Regions from separate parts of the Arhodomonas sp. AD133 genome, predicted to be linked through region 2. Evidence: predicted binding sites of a transcription regulator. Region 2 holds the regulator's gene; each other region holds the start of a gene.
The links. Region 2 encodes FliA, which starts transcription of late flagellar genes. Its sites were predicted from a motif close to GCTAAAGTTNNNNNNNNNNCNGCCGATA; they were not measured.
Positions count from the first base shown of each region.

Region 1: the regulator FliA is predicted to act here: its motif matches at 1,236-1,263, upstream of ACPEES_RS05475 (methyl-accepting chemotaxis protein).
Region 3: the regulator FliA is predicted to act here: its motif matches at 1,284-1,311, upstream of ACPEES_RS03785 (chemotaxis protein).
Region 4: the regulator FliA is predicted to act here: its motif matches at 731-758, upstream of ACPEES_RS02010 (methyl-accepting chemotaxis protein).

Region 1 is NZ_JBNAZM010000006.1:51,167-53,369, reverse strand. It holds gene ACPEES_RS05480 (acyl-CoA dehydrogenase family protein) at 1-1,094, opposite strand, end outside; gene ACPEES_RS05475 (methyl-accepting chemotaxis protein) at 1,331-2,203, shown strand, end outside.
Region 2 is NZ_JBNAZM010000027.1:56,687-58,889, reverse strand. It holds gene ACPEES_RS14785 (protein phosphatase CheZ) at 1-576, opposite strand, end outside; gene cheY (chemotaxis response regulator CheY) at 581-961, opposite strand; gene ACPEES_RS14775 (RNA polymerase sigma factor FliA) at 1,062-1,787, opposite strand; gene ACPEES_RS14770 (MinD/ParA family protein) at 1,784-2,203, opposite strand, start outside.
Region 3 is NZ_JBNAZM010000004.1:54,386-56,588, forward strand. It holds gene ACPEES_RS03780 (AraC family transcriptional regulator) at 126-1,139, opposite strand; gene ACPEES_RS03785 (chemotaxis protein) at 1,354-2,203, shown strand, end outside.
Region 4 is NZ_JBNAZM010000002.1:119,602-121,804, forward strand. It holds gene ACPEES_RS02005 (PLP-dependent aminotransferase family protein) at 1-371, shown strand, start outside; gene ACPEES_RS02010 (methyl-accepting chemotaxis protein) at 850-2,203, shown strand, end outside.

The DNA.
Region 1 (2,203 bases), on a different contig from region 2:
GCCACGCGCATGACAAGGGCAGTCGCCGCCTCGAGCTCGACGGCGAGATCGGCGAGCACCTGCTGCATGAGCGGCTGGTCCACGAGCGCGGCGCCGAACGCACGCCGTCCGCGGCAGTGGTGCCACGCCCGCACCAGCGCCTGACGCATCATCCCCACCGGCGCGGTGGCGGCATCGAGGCGTGTCTGCTGCACCATTTCCAGGATCGTGCGAACACCGCGCCCGGGCTCGCCCACGCGCTGCGCCCACGTCTCGTCGAACTCGATCTCCGCGGAGGCGTTGCTGCGGTTACCGCACTTGTCCTTGAGACGCTGCAGATACAGCGGGTTGCGGCTGCCGTCAGGCCGCCAGCGGGGCACGAGGAAACACGTGAGGCCCTCGTCGAGCTGGGCGAGGGTCAGGAACGCATCGGACATGGGCGCGGAGCAGAACCACTTGTGTCCGGTGAGCACGTATTCGCCGGCGCCGTCGGCGGGCCGGGCGCGCGTGGTGATCGCCCGCACGTCCGAACCGCCCTGCTTCTCGGTCATGGCCATGCCGAACGTCACGCCGGACTTGTCTCCGGCGGGCAGCGCGCGGGCGTCGTAGGCAGTGCTCAACACCCGCGGCAGCCAGTCCTCCGCCAGCGCGGGCTCGCACCGCAGTGCCGGCACCACCGCATGCGTCATGGTGACGGGGCAGCACACGCCCTGCTCCGGCTGGGTGAACAGATACATGCCGGCGACGTGCGCGACATGCCCGCCTGCGCCTGCCTGACGCCACGCCACGCCATGGAGGTCGTGGCCGATGGCGAGCGCCATGAGCGCATGATACGTCGGATGATAGCGCACCTCGTCGATGCGCCGTCCGCCGGCATCGAAGGTCTCCAGCTCCGGCGGATACCGGTTCGCCAGCGCCGCCTGCTCGAACCAGTAGACGCGCCCGGTCTCCGAGCCCAACGCCCGCAGCCAGCCCGGCACCCAATCGGGCGCGCTGCGCATGACCGCCTCGCGCAGGGGGCGATCCGTGGTCCAGGCGTCGTAATCATCCATGGGCGCCGGCTGATTGTGCACTTCATGGGTTCGCAACCAGGTACGGGGGCGGTGATAGGTCATGGGCACACTCCCCAACGGCGTGGCTGGCTTCCGCCGCGCGACAGGCACGGCGCCTGCGCCTCTGTGTCGACTATAGTCCGGGTGTACGTGTTCCAGAAGCCGGGCAATCGGTGTGCCGCCGGCGCCGCAGATGCATCGCCGTCTCAAGATCGAGAGGCATCGGACGATACATTGATAAGCAAGGCCAAAAAAACAATAAGCAAAAGTTCGAACTACGCGCGTCGGGGGGCAACAAGATGTCGAATTGGTGGCGGGATCTGTCGTTTCGCTGGAAACTCGCGGCGCCGGTCGCCGTGTTGACGGTCATTCTGGCAGCGGTGGTCGGTTTCTCGATGATGCTGCTATCGGAGATGACCGGCGACGCCCGGACTTTCTCCGATGCACTCATGCCCGGCAGCTCGCTGGTGCTGGAAGCCGACCGGGATCTGCACCAGTCGATGATCGCGCAAATGCGTGGCGTGCTCGCGGATTCCGCCGCGGCGCGGCGCGAGCAGCGCGACACCTACGCCGAGAACCTGGCACAGGCACGCGAGCGTGTGAAGCGATCCGCTGCGGCGCTAGGCCGTGCTGAAACCACGAAGATGGCGAAGACGTTCGCCACGGATGTCACGCGCTGGGAGGAGATCGGCACCGAGGTCCGGCGCCTGGCCGATGCCGGTCGCACTGACGCGGCGCTCGCACTGGCGCTGGGTGACGGCAAGGCGGCATTCGACAAGGCGCGCAATCACCTCGACCGGATGACCGAGCGGGTCGGCACACTGTCCGCCGGAGTCGCCGAAAAGGTAGCCGGCGACGCGGCGTCCAACCGCTGGAACCTGCTGGCGGCATTGGCGCTCGGGCTCATCGTCTGCGCATTCGTCCTGATCAGGGTGCCGGGTATCGTGCTGCGCCCGTTGCGGCAGATGTCGGAACGTGTCGAGAACCTCTGCAGCGGCGACGGCGATCTCACCCTGCGACTCGCCAACCCCGCGGGCGATGAAATCGGGCGGCTTTCGGACCGCATCGACGAATTCCTCGACATGCTCAACGACACGATCGGTCGCGCAGCCGATACGACACGCCAGGTCTCGGCGTCGGCGGAAGAGCTCTCCACGACGAGCCGCGAGGCA
Region 2 (2,203 bases):
GACCAGCCCGTCCTCGACCTCCTGGACGAGCGTCATCACCCGGCGAATGATCTGGCCGGTGATGTCCTGGTAGTCCTGCGCCATGAGCGCATCGGAGAGGGAATGGTTGAGCGCCTCGCCGTGGCTGCCGGCGAGTGCGAGAAAGCCTTCCACCTCCTGACTGAGCTTGCGGAACTCGTCGGCGGAAAGCTCACGACGGCGGAAGCGTTGCCACTGCTCGTGGAGCGAGTTGCCCTGCGCGCGCAGCTCGTCCACCAGGGGAAGGCTCGTCTCGATCGCCTCGAGGGTTCGATGCGCGGAGCTCTCGGTCACGTCGATGACATGGTTCAGCCGTTGCCTGGCGTCGGGAATCTCGCTGGAAGCGATGTCCGACAGACGGCTGTCCACGCGGAAAGACTTGAGTGCCTCGTGGAGCTCGCGGGTGAGCACGCCGATCTCGCGGAAGAGCTCCGTTTCGCGCAATCGGGTCAGCTCATCGATGGTCTCCTGGATCCCCTGTTCGTCACCGCCCTCGATGCGCTCGATGAGATCGCGGGCGAGCGCCAGGTATTGCTGGCTGCGGTCGTCGGTCGTCATGGCGCTAGCCCCCCGCATTGATGCGCTCGAAGATCTTCTCGATCTTCTCCTTGAGCGTCACGGCAGTGAAGGGCTTGACGATGTAACCGTTCACACCCGCCTGGGCGGCAGCGATGATCTGCTCCCGCTTGGCCTCGGCAGTGACCATGAGCACCGGCAGGTCGGCCAGATCCGGATCGGCGCGCACACCCTTTAGCAGGTCCATGCCGCTCATGCCCGGCATGTTCCAGTCCGTGATGAGAAAATCGAACCCGCCGCGCTGTAGCATCGGCAACGCGGTGTTGCCGTCGTCGGCTTCGGAGATGTTCTCGAAGCCGAGATCACGGAGCAGATTCCGGATGATCCGACGCATCGTGGAGAAATCGTCCACGACGAGGATCTTCATGTTCTTGTTCAATGCCACGCTATTCCCCCTGAGCGAATTCGCGGTAACCGTGCCGGCGGCCGGCGCCTCTCGGGTGCGGAGGGCCGCCGGAGATGCACTCTCACCTCTCTATCCAATCGGCAAGGTGCGCACGAAGCTTTAGCATGATCTTGCCGTGAATCTGGCTGATGCGGGATTCGCTGACACTGAGCACCTCGCCGATCTCGCGCAGATTGAGCTCCTCATCGTAATAGAGTTGCATCACGAGCTGCTCGCGCTCGGGCAGCTTGGCGACGGCTGCAGCGAGATCCGCGCGGAAGCCCCGGTCGGCGAGCACATCCTGCGGCGACGGGCCGTCGCCCTGGGGCTCGTGGGCCTCGCCGGTCGTCGGATCCTCCTGGTCGATGCTGAACAGCCGGGCGCTGGCAGCGTCGGTGAGCGTAGCGTGGTACTCGTCCAGCGACACCCCGAGCCGCTGAGCCACCTCCGCATCCCTCGGCTCGCGTCCGAGCTCGTGCTCCAGCGCCTGGATCACCTCGCCCGCCTCGCGCGAGCGCCGGTGCACCGATCTCGGCGTCCAGTCGAGGCGACGTATCTCGTCGAGCATGGCGCCGCGAATGCGAATGCCCGCATAGGTCTGAAAGCTCGCCCCCTGCCCGGCATCGAACTGGCGGGCGGCCTCGAGCAACCCTACCATGCCGGCCTGGATCAAATCCTCGAGCTGCACGCTCGGCGGCAGGCGGTTGGCGAGGTGATGCGCGATTCGACGCACGAGCGGCGCGTGGCGCACCAGCAGATCGTCACCGCATTGTCCCTGCACGGCTTCGTACATCGAGGGTCCGTTCATCCCGCGAACTCCCCTACCCGGCTGCCATAGCGGATCACCCGCTCGACGAAGAACTCGAGCTGGCCGTCGGCACGGCTCGGCAGCGGCCACTGCTCCACGCGATCGGCGAGTGCCTGGAACGCCCGGCCCGACGGGCTACCCGGATACAGCGACACCACCGGTCGCTGGCGCTGCACGGCTGCGCGCAGGCGCTCGTCCTCCGGGATAGCGCCGGCGTACTCCACGGTGACGTCGAGAAAGCGGTCGGTGACCCGCGCGAGCTTGCCATAGAGGTCCTGGCCCTCACGCGGCCCGGGCACGCGGTTGGCCACCATGTGAAAGCGCGTCACGCCGTGGTCGCGGTTGAGTACCTTGATGAGCGCGTAGGCATCGGTAATGGACGAGGGCTCGTCGCAGACCACCACGAGCACCTCGCG
Region 3 (2,203 bases), on a different contig from region 2:
AGGGCGACGGTGACAGGGCGGCCATGGGCGCTGGCACCGCTCAGGGCTGCGCCAGATTGGAATCGGGGGGCGACCGGGAAGTGTCATCGAACGCTTCCCGGCAATGACACTCAGGATGCCCGATCTCAGGGAGGGTTTCCCGCGACCTCGTCGGCGGGGCTCGGGGAGGACGACAGCTGGCGAATGCGTGCGGCGGGCGCGTTGCGAATGGCCTGGGCAGTCACGCCGAAGCGCTGCCGGAACGCGCGCTGGAATTGACGTTCGTTGCGGAATCCGGCTTCGAAGGCGATTTGCTGAATGGTGTGTGCCGCCCGCGTCGGGTCGGTCAGCCACGACGCTGCCTGATCGAGTCGTCGTACGCGAATGTACTTGCTGATCCCGCCCTCGGTACGGAAGAGCTCGTAGAGGCGGGTTCGCGAGACATTGAACTGTCGCTGCAGCGCGTCGGCGTCGAGCGCCGGGTCCGACAGATGCGTGTGAATGTAGCGTTCCAGGCGTTCTCTCAGTGACATCGGCTGGGTCGGCTCGGGTCCTGCCGGTGCCACTGCGGCGGCGATGAGTCTGGTGGTAGCGTGAATGACGGCGGGGATATCGTGCTCGTGGAGCAGGCGGCATTCCTCGTGCAATGCGACAAGGTGCTCGCGCAGCAGGGCGGTTTGCGGCATCGCTGCCCGCAACACACGGCCGTGCAGGTCGGTGGGTGTAGCGGTGCCGACAAGCCTGTAATGCGGGACGCGGAACAACAACAGCGTTCCGCCGTGATAGAACGACTGCTTGGTGCGTCGCGTATCCTCGACGAGGATGTCACCGGGATGCAGCCGGGTTCGCCGACCTTCGGTTTCGGTATCGATAATACCCTGAAGCGGGACCAGCACGTTGTAGCATTCCAGCGCGTGCCGTGAGACGAGATGCCGGTCACGGATTACCGTCTGCGCAGTGAACCGTGACACGCCCAGGGCGCAGTCGCCCAGTCGCCAGGCGTCGGCCGTTGCGGCGCAGTCGCCGGCCGCATTCCGGGCTGGAGTGATCCGAAGGTGGGGGGGCCGTATGGTCTGCCTGGCGTCCAATCGTTCGTACTCCGGCAGCCGGGCTGTGTCGAAACGCGCTTGCCGTACCTGACCACCGGACGAGCCAGACATCGTGTCACTGAATCGACTTCGAGCCCCGTTCACGGTTGCCACCCCCCGTTTCCGTCGTTATCGGCAATGACCATCATGCCAGTGAAATTGTGATTGTATTCACAACGAGGGTATCGCGTGTGCGCGTTCGACGACGAGCCGTGGGCTACAGTTTGGCGGGAGCCGGCCGTTACAGGCGGCAGGGGAAATGCAAACGCGGCGGGATGGAACGGACATGGCGACTACGATGGGTAGCGTGGACCAGCGCACGCAGCTTGCCGGACACAATCGGTTCGAGATGCTGCTGTTCCAGCTCGGCAAGCGCAACTTCGGCATCAACGTTTTCAAGATCCGGGAAGTGATCCGCGCGCCGCGCCTGACCGTCATGCCGGATTCCCGCGCGGGGATTCGCGGTGTCGCCCACGTACGCGGCCAGACGGTACCCATTATCAGCCTCGGCGAAACCATCGGCGTCCGTGATGCCGGGGTGGGTGAATCGGTCGTGGTCACCGAGTACAACCGCACCGTGCAGGGGTTTCTGGTGGATGGGGTGGACCGCATCGTCAACATCAGCTGGGAACACGTGCTCCCGCCGCCGGCCCACGTTGCGGACCGTGGCTACGTTACGGCCGTGACACGGGTGGACGGTGTCCTCGTGCAGATCATCGATGTGGAGAAGGTGCTGGTGGACGTGCTCGGCGACCCGGCGGATCAGACCGTACGTGAAGGGGTGTCGGCCGGTGTCCAGTCCTCTCGGGATCAACTGCTCGTGGTGGATGACTCCAGCGTCGCCCGTAACCAGATCCGGCGCTCTCTGGAGCCGCTGGGCTGGCGGGTAGCAGTGGCGAAAGATGGCGAGGATGCGCTCGCCTGGCTTCGCGAGGCGGCGGCAGATGGCGGGATCGACACGCTTGCGTTGGTGATCTCGGACATCGAGATGCCACGCATGGACGGCTATACGCTTACTACCCGGATTCGCGCCGACGAGCAGTTGAAAGGCATCAAGGTGCTTCTGCACAGTTCCCTGTCGGGCGTATTCAATGAGGCGATGGTGAAAAAGGTGGGGGCAGACGATTTTCTCGCGA
Region 4 (2,203 bases), on a different contig from region 2:
TCGCGGAGTTCATGTCGAGCGGCGGCTATGATCGCCATATAAGGCGGCTGCAAAGCGCCTACTCCGAGCAGGTGCAGCGTTTCATCGCGGCAGTCAGCCGGACGTTCCCGCGGGGGAGCACCGTCAGCCGCCCTCGCGGCGGCTACGTCCTGTGGGTGGGGTTGCCGGGTGGCGTCGACGCCGCGCTACTCCACGAACGGGCGCTGGCAGAGGGGGTCGGCATCATGCCGGGCCACCTTTTCTCCGCCTCGGGTAGCTTCCGCGACTACATCCGGCTCAATACGGCCGTGCCCTGGGGGGATGACGCGGAGCGGGCCATCGCCACGCTCGCGCGTCTGACCGTGGAGCTCGCCGGGACCCTGCGTCACTGAACTAACCTTGCAGGCAGTATTGTCAGGTCTCAGCGCCACTGCGCGGTGGCTCGGCAAGGCGCGTGAGCGCTGGCGTGGCGAGCCCCACGTCAAGCGAACGCAACGCTGGCGAGGCGCCGCGCAGTGGCGCCCTGCGGGTGGCCGTGTGCGCCGCTGTGGTCTGCGTTGCTCGTCACTCATGCAGTCCATGCTGCACCACGCTCCTCGCGCCACTGACCATCGAAGCGAGTGACTCGGAATATCGCAAGCCCGTTGTGGCGGCATACCACGAAGGCCTGTCGAAGCGAACAGCGGCGCACACCGCCACTGAGACCTGACAATACTGCCTGCAAGGTTAGTAACCGCGATGCGACGAACGGCGTCAAGTTCGGCCGCTCGCTGCCGTTGCCCTGTTTGGGAAACGTTGCGCAGCACGTGTCGACACGTGCTGCGACAAGCCGGGGCGACAACGACGTAGCACAGAAGGGGGCAATGCTTCATGTCCATCGCGCGAAAGCTGATGCTCGCGTTTGGGGGCACGATCATCGTGGCCGTGACGGCCATGGTCCTGATTGCGGTCGGTGAGGCTCGCGACAACGCAGTCGAGGGGTTCACGAAGGCCAGCCTGCGCGAGATCCGGCAGGTGGATGCGGCACTGACCGGATTCTTCGAGCAGGTCTCCCAGAACACCGCCTATCTGGCGCGGAATCCGGCGGTGCGCTCAGCCGGCGGGGGGATTACCGGCTACGTTGATAACCCCGAGAGCGTGCAGATGACGCCGGAGCGCAATGGCGGCGTGGAGGCGGACATCTACCGGGTCTACGAGCGCTTCGCCGAGACGCATCCCGGCTTCGCCTATGTCTACATGGGCACGGAGGAGGGCGGTTTCGTCCAGTGGCCGAAGGGTGAGAGTGGTGCACGCTACGATCCCCGTGCGCGGCCCTGGTACAAAAAGGCAATGGCCTCACCCGGTGACGTCGTGATGACCGGGGCGTACTACTTCGAAACCGACGATGCCACACTCGTGAGCCTCGCCCGCACGGTCCGCGGTGAAGACGGCACCGTGATCGGTGCCCAGGGCCTGGACGTCTCGCTGGCGGCGCTCACCGAACGTGTCCGGCAGATCCAGTTCGGCGACAGCGGGTATCTCATGCTGGTCGAGGATTCCGGCACCGTGCTGGTGGACCCGCGCAATCCGGCGCACAACTTCGAGGCACTCGGTGAGCTCGACGGCGATGCCTATGGAAAGCTCGCCGAACGTGATGGTGGCAGCCTGCTGGTATCCATCGATGGTGAGGCCTACCAGGCCAACGTCTACACCTCGCCCGAGCTTGGCTGGAAGTTCATCGGCCTCATCCCGCGAAGTGAAATGATGGCCGCGGCGAACCGCGTGACGGTGAAGATGCTCGTCGCCGGCGTCGTCCTGGTGGTGCTGGTCGTTGGCGTGGCGCTGCTGATTGCCCGTTACCTGACACGTCCCATCGTCAACGTGACCGAGAAGATGCGCGATATCGCCGCCGGCGAGGGCGACCTCACGCAACGGTTGCCGGTCCACGGGCGCGACGAGATGGCGGATCTCGCCGAGCAGTTCAATGCCTTCGTGGACAAGGTTCGCCGGGCGATTTCCGAGGTCAACGGCACCACCCACCAGCTCGCCTCCGCTGCCGACGAGCTCAATCACGTCGCCGCCCAGACCCAGAAATCGGTACGCGAGCAAAGCAGCGAGACCGACCAGATCGCCTCGGCGATCAACGAGATGACGGCGACGGTGCAGGAAATATCGCGCAATGCCACCGAGGTGGAGTCCGCCGCCTCCCAGGCCGACGAACGTGCTCGTGACGGTAACCGTGTGG